Regions from separate parts of the Streptomyces sp. NPDC047315 genome, predicted to be linked through region 2. Evidence: riboswitches for the same ligand, from Rfam matches in the RefSeq annotation. Region 2 holds a riboswitch; the other holds the start of a gene.
What was found. A riboswitch is a leader RNA that binds a small molecule or an ion and turns the genes downstream of it on or off. The one in region 2 is predicted to bind glycine.

Region 1 (7,364 bases), on a different contig from region 2:
GGGGCATGTGATCGCCGGTAACCGCCTGTGACCCGTCTGGGGAGGCACATGCTGCGAACACCGACGGGCGGTGCCGGCCACGGCACCGCCACCAAGGGCGAGAGGCTGATGAGCATCGGCACGGTGCTCACCCAGCTCCACGACGAGTTTCCCGAGATCACGATCTCCAAGATCCGTTTCCTGGAGGCCGAGGGGCTGGTCGAGCCCCGGCGCACGCCGTCCGGCTACCGCAAGTTCAGCGCTGCCGACGTGCAGCGACTGGCGCAGGTGCTGCGGATGCAGCGGGACCACTACCTCCCGCTGAAGGTGATCCGCGAACATCTGGACGCGGTCGCACGCGGTGAGCAGCCGCAGCTGCCGGCGCAGGGCGGGCGGCGCGAGCCGGCCCCCGGCGCCGCCCAGGACGGTCCCCAGCCGCCCACGGTCGCGCGGGTGGGCCGTGCGGAGCTGTTGGCCGGTGCCGCGGTATCCGAGGAGCAGCTGGCCGAATGGGAGTCGTACGGACTGCTCACGGCCGGTGAGGACGGTTCCTACGACGCCGAGGCGGTGACCGTGGCCCGGCTGGTGGCCGAGCTGGGCCGGTTCGGTCTGGAGCCGCGGCACCTGCGGGCGGTCAAGGCCGGTGCGGACCGAGAGGTCGGGCTGGTCGAACAGGTCGTGGCACCCTTGCGGCGGCATCGGAACCCACAGACCCGGGCACACGCGGAAGCCACCGCGAAAGAGCTCGCGACCCTGTCCGTACGGCTCCACGCGGCCCTCGTGCAGACCGCCCTGGGGGTCCGTCTCCACTGATCACGGTCGTGCCCGACTACCCAAAGGGGCCGCGCACGGCCTAGGGTTGCTGTGTGAACGAGCTCGACGTTGTGGGTGTCCGGGTGGAAATGCCCTCCAACCAACCGATCGTGCTCCTGCGTGAAGTGGGAGGCGATCGGTACCTCCCCATTTGGATCGGTCCCGGGGAGGCGACCGCGATCGCCTTCGCCCAGCAGGGCATGGCGCCCAGCAGACCGCTGACTCATGACCTCTTCAAGGACGTGCTGGACGCGGTGGGCCAGGAGCTGACCGAGGTCCGCATCACCGACCTGCGGGACGGGGTCTTCTACGCGGAGCTGGTCTTCGCCAGCGGGGTCGAGGTGAGCGCGCGTCCCTCCGACGCCATAGCGCTCGCGCTGCGCACCGGAACGCCGATCTACGGCAGTGACGGGGTGCTCGACGACGCGGGGATCGCGATCCCGGACGAGCAGGAGGACGAGGTGGAGAAGTTCCGTGAGTTCCTCGACCAGATCTCTCCCGAGGACTTCGGGACGAGCAGTCAGTGACTGATGGGGCTGCTTTAGCCCATTCACGTACCCTTTCCCCGATCTGGGGCACGTGAAACCACTCTTAGGGTGATTATCACTCGGCGTGGCGAGCGCGGCGATCGTTGACGCACCCCTGGCGACTGCCTACCGTCGAGTCGGCAGGTCAAGGACGGAGGGTCGGCGTGAGAAGCAGCGGCGACGGTGCGGTTGGGGGCGTCCCCGGACGGAGTCCGGTGGAAGGCGGACCGTATCCGCTCCAGCGGGGTGCGGTCGAGGCGGAGCCGGAGACGGTGGGGTACCGGGGGCCGACGGCCTGTGCAGCGGCCGGGATCACCTATCGACAGCTCGACTACTGGGCGCGCACCGGTCTGGTGGAGCCCAGCGTCCGCCCGGCGTACGGATCGGGCACCCAGCGGCTCTACAGCTTCCGCGACGTCGTCGTGCTGAAGATCGTCAAGCGTTTCCTCGACACCGGTGTGGCGCTCCAGAACATCCGAGCCGCCGTGCAGCACCTGCGTGAGCGGGGTTTCGCCGATCTTGAGCGGATGACGCTGATGAGCGACGGGGCGACGGTCTACGAGTGCACCTCGCCGGACGAGGTCGTCGATCTGCTCCAGGGCGGACAGGGCGTCTTCGGCATCGCGGTGGGGGTGGTGTGGCGGGACGTCGAGGTCGCGCTCGGTCAGCTGCACGGCGAGCGCATCGACACCGGCGAGACCCTGATCGGCAACAACCCCGCCGACGAACTGGCCCGCCGCAGGCGGGACCGGGCAGGCTGACCCTGGCTCCCGCGCCCGGCGCGGCACGGCAGCCCTGCCGGGCGCTGTCAGTGGCATGAGGCAGCATCGGAGGCGTGAGAGCCGCTCCGACGATCCTGCATCTGGACATGGATGCCTTCTTCGCCGCCGCCGAGCAGGCGGCGAAGCCGAGCCTGCGCGGGAAGCCGGTCATCGTCGGAGGGCTGGGCCCGCGCGGCGTGGTGGCCACGGCGTCGTACGAGGCGCGGGTCTTCGGGGTGCACTCCGCGATGCCGATGGCGCAGGCCCGCCGCCTCGCGCCGAACGCGGCGTATCTGGTGCCGCGGTTCGCCTTCTACCGTTCCATCAGCGAGCAGGTCATGCGGCTGCTCGGCGAGCTCTCCCCGCTGGTGGAGCCGCTGAGCCTGGACGAGGCGTTCGTGGACCTGGAGGCCGCGGGGGCGGCCCGGGACGCGGCGTCGGCGCGGGCGGCCGGCGAGCGGCTGCGCGCGGACATCCTGGCGGTCACCGGGCTGACCGGGTCCGTGGGGCTGGCCGGGTCGAAGATGCTCGCCAAGATCGCCTCCGAGCGGGCCAAGCCGGACGGGCTCGTCCTCATCGAGCCGGGCACCGAGCGCGAGCTGTTGGGGCCCCTCTCGGTGCGGATCCTGCCCGGCGTGGGGCCGGCCACCGGTGAGCACCTGCGCCGCGGCGGGATCACCACCTGCGCGGAGTTGGTGCAGGCGGGCGAGGACGAGTTGGTGCGGCTGGTGGGCAAGGCCCACGGGACCGGGCTGTACCGGATGGCCCTCGGGCACGACGACCGGCCCGTGGTCGCCGAGCGCGACACGAAGTCCGTGTCGGTGGAGGACACCTTCGACGTGGACCTGCACGACCGGGTGCGGATCCGCGTCGAGGTCGAGCGGCTGGCCGACCGGTGCGTACAGCGGCTGCGGGCGTCCGGGCACTCGGGTCGCACCATCGTCTTGAAGGTGCGGCGGTACGACTTCTCCACGCTGACCCGCTCCGAGACGCTCCGCGGGCCGACGGACGACCCGACGGTGGTCCGGGAGGCGGCGGCGCGGCTCCTGGAGGCGGTGGACACCACCGGCGGCGTCCGGCTCCTCGGCGTGGGGGTGTCGGGGCTCGCGGACTACACGCAGGAGGACCTGTTCGCCCAGGCCGCCAGCGCCCGGGCGGCCGGGGTCGGTGCCGGTGCCGGTGCGAGCGGTGTTGGGCAGTCGCAGGAGAACGGGGCCGGTGGGTCCGCCGCGCCGCACCGGGACGGGGCGGGCGAGGGCGACTCGGCCGGGGGCGGACCGGCCGAAGCGGAGGCTTCCGTACGCCAGTGGCCCGCCGGGCAGGACGTACGGCACGCCGTGTACGGCGCGGGGTGGGTGCAGGGGAGCGGGGTCGGGCGGGTCACCGTGCGGTTCGAGGTGCCCCAGGGCGCACCGGGGCGGGTGCGGACGTTCCGCGTGGACGATCCGGACCTCGCACCGTCCGAGCCGTTGCCGCTGGTGGATCAGCCGTCGTCGCCGGCGGACCTGTCCGGAGCGGACGGGGCCGACGGAGCGGACGGAGCTGAGGAAGGGGGAGAGGCGGGGGGCGCTTCCGGGGGGAGAGAGAGTTCGAGCCCGTAGTGGTGGTAGAGCTGGAGTTCTTGTTCGGGGGAGAGGTGGCGGCCCACCCCGAAGTCCGGCGCGCCCTTGATCAGGGAGCGCTCGTAGGGGACGCGGAGCGCGTTGTCGACGACGGTGCTCGGTTCGAGGGGGACGAACGCGTCCCGGCTGAACAGCCCCGTGCGGACGGCGGCCCATTCGGGTGACCCCGTCGCGTCGTCCAGGTACACCTCGTCGACCGTCCCTATCTTCACCCCGTCGCGGTCGAAAGCCTTGCGCCCGATCAGGCTGCGCGGATCGATGTCGGTCTGCACGGTCCCTCCAGAGGGTCGCAACTGCTGCCTAAGGCTTACGAAAGGGCACATCGCGGGCGTCGGCCACTCGGGCGATCACATGATCGAGCCGGCAAGGGGTGCGCTGGTAGGCTGGCAGCGGCTGCTGACCCCGTGCGGGAGAGTCCACCGGCAAGGTCGCCGGCGGCGCCGAAGGAGCAAATCCTCCCCGGAATCTCTCAGGCACCTGTACCGCACGGACGAGGTCACTCTGGAAAGTAGAGCGGGCGTCGGACGGCATCCGCTCTCACCGACGGTGAAAGCCGGCGCGCCCGAAAACGGGCGGGCCGGTGAAGCTCTCAGGTTGAGATGACAGAGGGGGAGGCCGTCCAGGGCATCCGCGCCGTGGTGCCCCTCGCAGGTCGCATCAGACCAGGAGGCCGCCTACATGACCGCCAACCGCACCCCGCTCGCGCAGCTGGAGCGAGGCATCCCCTTCGAGCAGCGCCACATAGGGCCCGACGCCGAGGCCCAGGCCAAGATGTTGGCGCAGGTGGGGTACGGCTCGTTGGACGAGCTGACCGCAGCCGCGGTCCCCGACGTCATCAAGAGCGCCGAGGCCCTGGGCCTCCCGCAGGCGCGCACCGAGGCCGAGGTCCTCGCCGAACTGCGCGACCTCGCCGACCGGAACACCGTCATGACGTCGATGATCGGCCTCGGCTACCACGGCACCTTCACCCCGCCGGTCATCCTGCGCAACGTCATGGAGAACCCCTCCTGGTACACCGCCTACACGCCGTACCAGCCGGAGATCTCCCAGGGCCGCCTTGAGGCCCTGCTGAACTTCCAGACGACGGTCGCCGACCTCACCGGCCTGCCCACCTCCGGCGCCTCCCTCCTCGACGAGGCCACGGCCGCCGCCGAAGCCATGTCGCTCGCCCGCCGCGTCGGCAAGGTGAAGGACGGCGTCTTCCTCGTCGACGCCGACGCGCTGCCGCAGACCGTGGCCGTGATCCGCACCCGCGCCGAACCGACCGGCGTCGAGGTCGTCACCGCCGACCTGAGCGACGGCATCCCCGCCGAGATCGCCGAGCGCGGCGTCTTCGGCGTCCTCGTGCAGTACCCGGGCGCCTCCGGGGCCGTACGGGACATCAAGCCCGTCATCGAGGAGGCCCACGGCCTCGGTGCGGTCGTCACCGTCGCCGCCGACCTGCTCGCGCTGACGCTGCTCACCTCCCCCGGGGAGCTCGGCGCCGACATCGCCGTCGGCACCACGCAGCGCTTCGGCGTCCCCATGGGCTTCGGCGGCCCGCACGCCGGCTACATGGCCGTGCGCGAGACGTTCGCCCGCAGCCTGCCGGGACGGCTCGTCGGCGTCTCCGTCGACGCCGACGGGAACAGGGCGTACCGCCTCGCCCTCCAGACCCGCGAACAGCACATCCGCCGCGAGAAGGCCACCAGCAACATCTGCACGGCGCAGGTGCTGCTCGCCGTGATGGCCGGAATGTACGCCGTGTACCACGGTCCGCAGGGGCTGCGCTCCATCGCCGAGCGCACCCACCGCTACGCCGCACTGCTCGCCGCGGGTCTGACGGCCGGCGGGGTCGAGGTGGTCCACGGTGCGTACTTCGACACCGTGACGCTGCGCGTCCCGGGCCGTGCTGCCGACGTGGTCGCCGCCGCGCGCGAGGGCGGGGTCAACCTCCGCCTCGTGGACGACTCCCACGTCTCCGTCGCCTGCGACGAGACCACCACGCGCAGCGCCGTGGCCGCCGTCTGGGCCGCGTTCGGCGTCGAGGCCGACCTCGACGCGCTGGACGCCACCACCTCGGACGCGCTGCCCGACGGCCTGCTGCGGACCGACGAGTACCTGACCCACCCGGTCTTCCACCAGTACCGCTCCGAGACCGCGATGCTGCGCTACCTGCGCCGACTCGCCGACCGGGACTACGCGCTGGACCGCGGCATGATCCCGCTCGGCTCCTGCACGATGAAGCTGAACGCGACCACCGAGATGGAGCCGGTGACCTGGCCCGAATTCGGCCAGATCCACCCCTTCGCCCCGGTCGACCAGGCCGACGGCTACCTCACCCTCGTGCGGGAGCTGGAGGAGCGACTCGCCGAGGTCACGGGGTACGACAAGGTCTCCCTCCAGCCGAACGCCGGCTCCCAGGGCGAGCTCGCCGGGCTCCTCGCCGTCCGCGCCTACCACCGCGCCAACGGCGACGAGCAGCGCACGGTCTGTCTGATTCCGTCCTCCGCGCACGGCACCAACGCGGCCAGCGCCGTGATGGCCGGCATGAAGGTCGTCGTCGTCAAGACCGCCGACGACGGCGAGGTCGACGTCGACGACCTGACCGCCAAGATAGCGAAGCACCGGGACGAGTTGGCGGTGCTGATGATCACCTACCCGTCCACCCACGGGGTGTTCGAGGAGCACGTCGCCGACATCTGCGCCCAGGTGCACGAGGCCGGCGGGCAGGTGTACGTCGACGGTGCCAACCTCAACGCGCTGGTGGGGCTGGCGAAGCCGGGCGTCTTCGGCGGCGACGTCTCGCACCTGAACCTGCACAAGACCTTCTGCATCCCGCACGGCGGCGGCGGTCCGGGCGTCGGTCCGGTGGCGGTCCGGGCGCACCTCGCCCCGTACCTGCCGAACCACCCCCTCCAGCCGACGGCGGGCCCCGAGACGGGCGTGGGCCCGATTTCGGCCGCCCCCTGGGGCTCGGCGGGCATCCTGCCCATCTCCTGGGCGTACGTGCGGCTGATGGGCGGCGAGGGTCTGAAGCGCGCCACCCAGGTCGCGGTGCTCGCGGCGAACTACGTGGCCAAGCGGCTGGAGCCGCACTACCCGGTGCTGTACACGGGCCCGGCCGGGCTGGTCGCGCACGAGTGCATCGTGGACCTGCGGCCGTTGTCGAAGGCGACCGGCGTCAGCGTCGACGACATCGCCAAGCGGCTGATCGACTACGGCTTCCACGCGCCGACGATGTCCTTCCCGGTCGCCGGGACGCTGATGATCGAGCCCACCGAGAGCGAGGACCTGACCGAGCTCGACCGGTTCTGCGACGCGATGATCGCGATCCGGGCGGAGATCGAGAAGGTCGCTTCGGGCGAGTGGCCCGCGGACGACAACCCGCTGCGGAACGCCCCGCACACCGCGGCTGCGCTGGGCGGGGAGTGGACGCACCCCTACGGCCGTGACGAGGCGGTCTTCCCCGCCGGGGCGAGCGCGGACAAGTACTGGCCGCCGGTGCGGCGCATCGACGGGGCGTTCGGCGACCGGAACCTGGTCTGCTCCTGCCCGCCGCTGGACGAGTACGAGAACTGACGCACGGCCGCCCCGCGGCGTGCATCGGGGCCGGTACGGAGACCTTCTGCGGTCCCGTCCGGCCCCTCTTTCGTCTTTTCTTCTCTCTTCGTACCGCGCCG
Region 2 (7,364 bases):
GGGCACCGCCGTGATGGACTGCTGCATCATCGCCCGCACCGCGTCCACGGACTGCCGGCCGGTGTCGTACAGGTCGAGGCCGATGGCCAGGTACGGGGCGCCCAGCGCGGGTTGCACCCAGGCGCGGCGCAGCGAGCGCACCGCGGGCGTGTGGTGCGCGTTGCGCGACAGCAGTGCGTAGAAGTGCGGGATCTCCAGGGCGGGCTCGGACAGCCGCAGCGGCCCCGCGGGCATCCGGTCGAGGCCGGTGACGATCCTGCGCAGGTCGGGCCAGGGGATGCCGACGCCGCCGCCGGGCGCGTGCGGGTTCAGCCAGATGCCCCAACGGTCGGGGAAGAGGGCGCGGGCCGCGTCGAGCCCGGTGACGACCTCGTGGGCGCGGTTCCAGCCGGAGACGGAGAGCTCCTGGGCGGAGGTGACGGCGGGGGCGTAGCCGACGCCGTCGACCTCCAGGTTTCCGTACTGGGCGTCGGGGGAGCCGGGGCGGCCGTGCCACAGGAGCATCCAGATGCGTCCGGCGCTCGGGTCGGCGAGCGCCTGGAGCAGCGCCTCGTACGCGTCGTACCGTCCGGGGGTCACCTGGCGGAGCATGTGCTCGATCTGCCCGGTCGCCGCGGTGCCTGACGCGCTCACCCTGTTCCGCCCCTTCGTGCCGACCCTGTCTCGAACCTGCCCCGCTGCTCGCCCCGTGGAACAACCGGTGGTGACGGAGCCAGCTTAAACGGGACGCCCGACAGCACGCGGCCCCTCTCGGGTGCTTCACCCGCGTCGGGCCCGCGGAGCCGCCCACGGGGCCCGCCATCCGCTCGTGGAAGCGCTGTGTCCACCCGTGTGGAGCCCGGCGTCCGCCCGCGCCCCCGCGTCGGCCCGTGACGCCGCTACCGCCGCTCGTAGAAGGGGCGGACCTTCGCCAGCATCCACTCGCCCACCGGGTCCTGTGCGACGTCCAGCAGGACCAGGTTCACCGGCCAGGGTGCCTGGACGCGGCCGAGGGCGCGCCCCAGCGCGTCGAGCGGGGCGGACTGCTCGGCGGGCCCCCACGCGGAGAGCTGGACGCCGATGAAGAGCGACGGGTCGCCGCCCTCGATCGAGGCCAGCGCCCGACGCGCGGTCATCACCACGCCCGCGCCCTGGAACTCCTCCGATGCGACGCTCAGGAACTCCACCGGGTCCTCCTGCCAGTCCGGCTCGAACAGCCGCACCCGGCCGCCGCTCGCCGAGCCGGCGCCGAGGTCGCCGCCGGGGAGCGCGTCCCCGAGCGGAGGCCGGCCGTCGCGGCACAGCTCCGCGACCGCGGGCGGCGGCAGCGGGACGCCGACCGTGCCGCCCGGGTTCACCGCGATGCCCACCTGCGGCTGGAGTCCGCGGGCGAACTCCCGCGCCGGCGCGACGACGTACGAGACGTAGTCGCCGACGCAGCTGCGGTACTGCTGCTCGGAGCTGAACACCGGTACGTACGCGGCGCCGTCGATCTCCATCATCGGCAGGTCGAGCTCGCGGCTGTCCGGGGCGCCGCCCTGCGGCAGCGGCACCCATATCTCACTGCGGCCCAACACCTCGACGAGCCGTGCGCCCGCCCCGGGGTCGCCCAGCGAAGCGGCGAGCGCCCGCTCCAACTCGTTCGCGGGCCACGCGCCCGTCTCCAGCAGCTCCATCGGTCCCGTCATGCCCATCCCGCTCCGCACCTCTCCCCGGCCTCTCCCCGACTCGACCGCAAAGACTCTAGGGGGTGTCCACCTCGCCGCCGCGCGCCGGCTGTGCGCCGCGGAAGGCGATGCGGGTGAGGGTCGTGGCTGCCGGGCGGTCGAGCAGGGTCACGGAGGCGCAGCCGGGCGGGACGACACCGGCCTCCGCGTCCGCGATCAGCCGGCCGGCGGCCCGGCGGTGGCGCGCGAAGGCGTAACCGGAGACTCCGCGTCCGCGCTCGCGCTGGCCCTCCCGGGCCACCTCGGGCGGGACGTCCAGCAGGAACAGATGCAGGCCCGTGCCGCGCCGCCGGGCCTGGCGGGCGAGCCAGCGGCGCACCCACGCCTGGGTGCCGCAGTCGTGGACGACGACGCTGCGGCCCGAGCGCAGCGCCTTGCGCAGCCCGGCGTAGTGCGCGACGCGGACGAAGGGGCGGTACAGGGCGTACGGCAGGAAGTGCGGCATCGCCGTGTCCCAGCGGTCGCGGGTGTCCTGGGAGTCGATGCGCGGGCCCCGGAACGTGCGTCTGATCAGGGTGGACTTGCCGCTGCCGGGGAGCCCGGAGACCACGACGACGTCGCCCGCCGCAAAGGTGAGTGAGCGCGGGCTGCGCCCCGAGCGGCCCCGTAGGTCTCGTAGATCCTGTAGGTCCCGTAGGTCCTGTAGGTCTCGTGGGGCGGATGCTTCCGAAACCGCAGCCGGTGCCGGTGCCGGTGTCGGCGGCGCTGGCTCCCCCACCCGCTCCCGCACGGGCACCTGTGGCTGTGCGGGCACCCCCGCGGTGTTGGCGTAGGCACCGGAGTGCTGCAACGTCATCACACCCTCCTCCCCCGGTTCAGGTCACCCACACACATGCCCATGGAGCGTAAAGAAATGGTAATTCGCCGCCACTGATTTCTTCGGTGATCCACCGCGCCCGGTGTTGCGCGCCGGTCCGGATGCGCTCCGGGCGCGCTCCGGAACGCACGGGACCGCGGACGATCAGGTCCGCACTCCCCCTTCCCGCCCGCGCGTGCAATGATGTGCGCGCCAACTGCATACCGGCCGCTTGAATCCACGCGGGAGAGTCCCGGCACGTCCGCCGGGCGCCGAAGGAGCAAGTTCCTCCCTTGAATCTCTCAGGCCCCGTACCGCGTGCGACGAGGCAGATCTGAAAAGCGGGCCGCATCAGCCGGCTCCACCCAAGGTGCAAGTCACGACCGTACGCCCATCAGTACGTACGATCGCGACGAACCTCTCAGGTTCCGATGACAGATGGGGAGGATCGTCCTCGTCGTCATGTGTTTCCGTCATGTCCTGGGAGAAGCGTCCATGAGCCCGTCCGCGAACACCGCCCCCCGCCGCACCGCCCTCGACGCGCTGCACCGCTCGCTGGGCGCCACCATGACCGACTTCGCCGGCTGGGACATGCCGCTGCGGTACGGCAGCGAGCGCGACGAGCACAACGCCGTGCGCACCGCCGCGGGGCTCTTCGACCTCTCCCACATGGGCGAGATCACCGTCACCGGCCCGCAGGCCGCCGCCCTGCTGGACCACGCCCTGGTCGGCAACATCTCCACCGTCGGCGCCGGCCGCGCCCGTTACACGATGATCTGCCGCGAGGACGGCGGCATCCTCGACGACCTGATCGTGTACCGCACCGGGGGTGCGGAGTACATGGTCGTCGCGAACGCGGGCAACGCCCAGATCGTCCTCGACGCCCTCGTCGAGCGCTCCGCGGGCTTCGACGCCGAGGTGCGCGACGACCGCGACGCGTACGCCCTGATCGCCGTCCAGGGCCCGGCGTCCCCCGGCATCATGAAGTCCGTCACCGACGCCGACCTCGACAGCCTGAAGTACTACGCGGGCCTGCCGGGCACGGTCGCGGGCGTGCCCGCGCTGATCGCCCGCACCGGCTACACCGGCGAGGACGGCTTCGAACTCTTCGTCGCGCCGGAGCACGCCGAGGAGCTGTGGCGGGCGCTGACCGAGGCCGGGGCGCCCGTGGGCCTGGTGCCGGCCGGGCTGTCCTGCCGGGACACCCTGCGCCTGGAGGCGGGCATGCCGCTGTACGGGCACGAGCTGACGACCGCGCTCACCCCGTTCGACGCAGGTCTCGGCCGGGTCGTGAAGTTCGAGAAGGAGGGCGACTTCGTGGGGCGCGCCGCGCTGACCGAGGCCGCCGCGCGCGCCGAGTCCGCGCCGCCGCGCAAGCTGGTCGGCCTGGTCGCCGAGGGCCGGCGGGTGCCCCGCGCCGGCTATCCGGTGGTCGCCGACGGCGCGGTGATCGGCGAGGTCACCTCCGGCGCGCCGTCCCCGACCCTCGGCAAGCCGATCGCGATGGCGTACGTCGACGCGGCGCACGCGGAGCCGGGGACGGCGGGCGTCGCGGTCGACATCCGGGGCGCGCACGAGCCGTACGAGGTCGTGGCGCTCCCCTTCTACCGTCGCCAGAAGTGAGCCACGGCCCCCTCCGCCCCCCTCCGCCCCCCTGCGCCCCCATTCCCCTCTCGTTCCCTTCGGCGGCTGTCCTGCCCGGCCACGGGAAGTGACCAGCGGCACGTCAGTGCGCCGCCCGTCCGTCCATCCGCCCTTTCCGCATACAGGAGAATTCAGGTCATGAGCAACCCCCAGCAGCTGCGTTACAGCAAGGAGCACGAGTGGCTGTCGGCCGCCGAGGACGGCGTGTCGACGGTCGGGATCACCGAGTTCGCCGCGAACGCGCTCGGTGACGTCGTCTTCGCCCAGCTCCCCGCGGTGGGCGACGACGTCACCGCGGGCGAGTCCTGCGGCGAGCTGGAGTCCACCAAGTCCGTCAGCGACCTGTACTCGCCGGTGTCGGGGGAGGTCACGGAGATCAACCAGAACGTCGTCGACGACCCGTCGTTGGTGAACAGCGCCCCCTTCGAGGGCGGCTGGCTGTTCAAGGTGCGGGTTACCGGCGAGCAGGACGAGCTGCTCACGGCCGACGAGTACGCCGCGTTCGCCGCGGGCTGACGGTCACACTCCGTACGACCACAGACAGCACACAGGGATCAAGGGACACAGGGACTCACACATGTCGCTTCTCAACACCCCTCTCCACGAGCTGGACCCGGACGTCGCCGCCGCCGTCGACGCCGAGCTCCACCGACAGCAGTCGACCCTGGAGATGATCGCCTCGGAGAACTTCGCTCCGGTCGCGGTCATGGAGGCCCAGGGTTCGGTCCTGACCAACAAGTACGCCGAGGGCTACCCCGGCCGCCGCTACTACGGCGGCTGCGAGCACGTCGACGTGGTCGAGCAGATCGCGATCGACCGCATCAAGGAGCTCTTCGGCGCCGAGCACGCCAACGTGCAGCCGCACTCGGGCGCCCAGGCCAACGCGGCGGCGATGTTCGCGCTGCTGAAGCCGGGCGACACGATCATGGGTCTGAACCTCGCCCACGGCGGGCACCTGACCCACGGCATGAAGATCAACTTCTCCGGCAAGCTCTACGACGTGGTCGCCTACCACGTGGACGACGCCACCGGTCAGGTCGACATGGCCGAGGTCGAGAAGCTGGCCAAGGAGTCCCGCCCGAAGCTGATCGTGGCCGGCTGGTCCGCGTACCCGCGCCAGCTGGACTTCGCCGCCTTCCGCCGGATCGCGGACGAGGTCGGCGCGTACCTGATGGTCGACATGGCCCACTTCGCGGGCCTGGTGGCGGCCGGGCTGCACCCGAACCCGGTGCCGCACGCCCACGTCGTGACCACGACCACGCACAAGACGCTGGGCGGCCCCCGCGGCGGCGTGATCCTCTCCACCGCCGAGCTGGCGAAGAAGATCAACTCCGCGGTCTTCCCCGGCCAGCAGGGCGGCCCGCTGGAGCACGTCATCGCGGCGAAGGCGGTCTCCTTCAAGGTCGCCGCGTCCGAGGAGTTCAAGGAGCGCCAGCAGCGCACCCTGGACGGCGCGCGGATCCTCGCCGAGCGGCTGGTCCGCGAGGACGTCACCGAGCACGGCGTATCGGTGCTGTCGGGCGGCACGGACGTGCACCTGGTCCTGGTGGACCTGCGCGACTCCGAGCTGGACGGGCAGCAGGCCGAGGACCGGCTCCACGAGGTCGGCATCACGGTCAACCGCAACGCCGTCCCGAACGACCCGCGGCCCCCGATGGTTACCTCGGGCCTGCGGATCGGTACCCCGGCGCTGGCCACCCGCGGCTTCGGCGAGGAGGACTTCCGCGAGGTCGCGGACGTGATCGCGGAGGCGCTGAAGCCGTCGTACGACGCGGCGGCGCTGCGTGATCGGGTCTCGGCGCTGGCGGCGAAGCACCCGCTGTACCCCGGCCTGTAACCCGTACGTTTGTACGAGGTGCGGGGGCATCGCGCACACTGAACGGTGAGCCGGTGCCCCCGCTCGTACGTCACCCCCCGCCCCTTCCTCCGCATCCGTCCCACACGCACCGCCCGCACCGCTCTGCACCGCCTGCACTGCCGGCAGACAACGGCGTCTACCAACCCGCTAGGAGTTCTCCGTGGCCATCTCGGTCTTCGACCTGTTCTCGATCGGCATCGGCCCGTCCAGCTCGCACACGGTCGGCCCGATGCGTGCGGCCCGGATGTTCGCCCGGCGGTTGAAGAACGAGGGCCTGCTCGCCCACACCACCGCGGTCCGCGCCGAGCTCTTCGGCTCCCTGGGCGCCACCGGCCACGGCCACGGCACCCCCAAGGCGGTGCTGCTGGGCCTGGAGGGCGCCTCCCCGCGCACGGTCGACGTCGAGGGCGCCGACGAGCGCGTGGCGACGATCAGGGCGGCGGGCCGGCTGAACCTCCTCGGGGCGCACGAGATCGCCTTCGACGCCGACGAGGACCTGGTCCTGCACCGCCGCAAGGCGCTGCCGTACCACGCGAACGGCATGACGATCACGGCGTACGACGCCGAGGGCGCGACCGTGCTGGAGAAGACGTACTACTCGGTCGGCGGCGGCTTCGTCGTCGACGAGGACGCGGTCGGCGAGGACCGCATCAAGCTCGACGACACCGTGCTGAAGTACCCCTTCCGCACCGGCGACGAGCTGCTGCGGCTCACCAAGGAGACCGGACTCTCCATCTCTTCACTGATGCTGGAGAACGAGAAGGCGTGGCGCACCGAGGACGAGATCCGCGTCGGCCTGCTGGAGATCTGGCGGGTGATGCAGTCCTGCGTGACGCGCGGCATGACCCGCGAGGGCATCCTCCCCGGCGGCCTCAAGGTCCGCCGCCGCGCCGCCAACACCGCCCGCCAACTGCGCGCCGAGGGCGACCCGCTGGCCCGCGCGATGGAGTGGATCACCCTCTACGCGATGGCGGTGAACGAGGAGAACGCAGCGGGCGGCCGGGTGGTGACCGCCCCGACCAACGGCGCCGCCGGCATCATCCCCGCGGTGCTGCACCACTACGTGAACTTCGTCCCCGGCGCCGACGAGGACGGCGTGGTCCGCTTCCTGCTCGCGGCCGGCGCGATCGGCATGCTCTTCAAGGAGAACGCCTCGATCTCCGGCGCCGAGGTCGGCTGCCAGGGCGAGGTCGGCTCCGCCTGCTCGATGGCGGCGGGCGCCCTCGCGGAGGTCCTGGGCGGCACCCCGGAGCAGGTGGAGAACGCCGCGGAGATCGGCATGGAGCACAACCTGGGCCTGACCTGCGACCCCGTGGGCGGCCTGGTGCAGATCCCGTGCATCGAGCGCAACGGCATGGCG

Region 1: another riboswitch for glycine. It lies ahead of gcvP (aminomethyl-transferring glycine dehydrogenase); the one in region 2 lies ahead of gcvT (glycine cleavage system aminomethyltransferase GcvT).

Annotation. Positions count from the first base shown of each region.
Region 1 covers NZ_JBEYTZ010000071.1:3,249-10,612, reverse strand. The annotation lists gene ABZ842_RS38145 (FHA domain-containing protein) at 1-11, shown strand, start outside; gene ABZ842_RS38140 (MerR family transcriptional regulator) at 49-792, shown strand; gene ABZ842_RS38135 (bifunctional nuclease family protein) at 846-1,319, shown strand; gene ABZ842_RS38130 (MerR family transcriptional regulator) at 1,535-2,080, shown strand; gene ABZ842_RS38125 (DNA polymerase IV) at 2,155-3,681, shown strand; gene ABZ842_RS38120 (PRC-barrel domain-containing protein) at 3,564-3,974, opposite strand; glycine riboswitch at 4,100-4,197, shown strand; gene gcvP (aminomethyl-transferring glycine dehydrogenase) at 4,381-7,263, shown strand.
Region 2 covers NZ_JBEYTZ010000011.1:74,115-81,478, forward strand. The annotation lists gene ABZ842_RS15135 (enhanced serine sensitivity protein SseB C-terminal domain-containing protein) at 1-633, opposite strand, end outside; gene ABZ842_RS15140 (enhanced serine sensitivity protein SseB) at 879-1,667, opposite strand; gene ABZ842_RS15145 (AAA family ATPase) at 1,723-2,502, opposite strand; glycine riboswitch at 2,736-2,829, shown strand; gene gcvT (glycine cleavage system aminomethyltransferase GcvT) at 2,998-4,125, shown strand; gene gcvH (glycine cleavage system protein GcvH) at 4,285-4,662, shown strand; gene glyA (serine hydroxymethyltransferase) at 4,724-5,983, shown strand; gene ABZ842_RS15165 (L-serine ammonia-lyase) at 6,165-7,364, shown strand, end outside.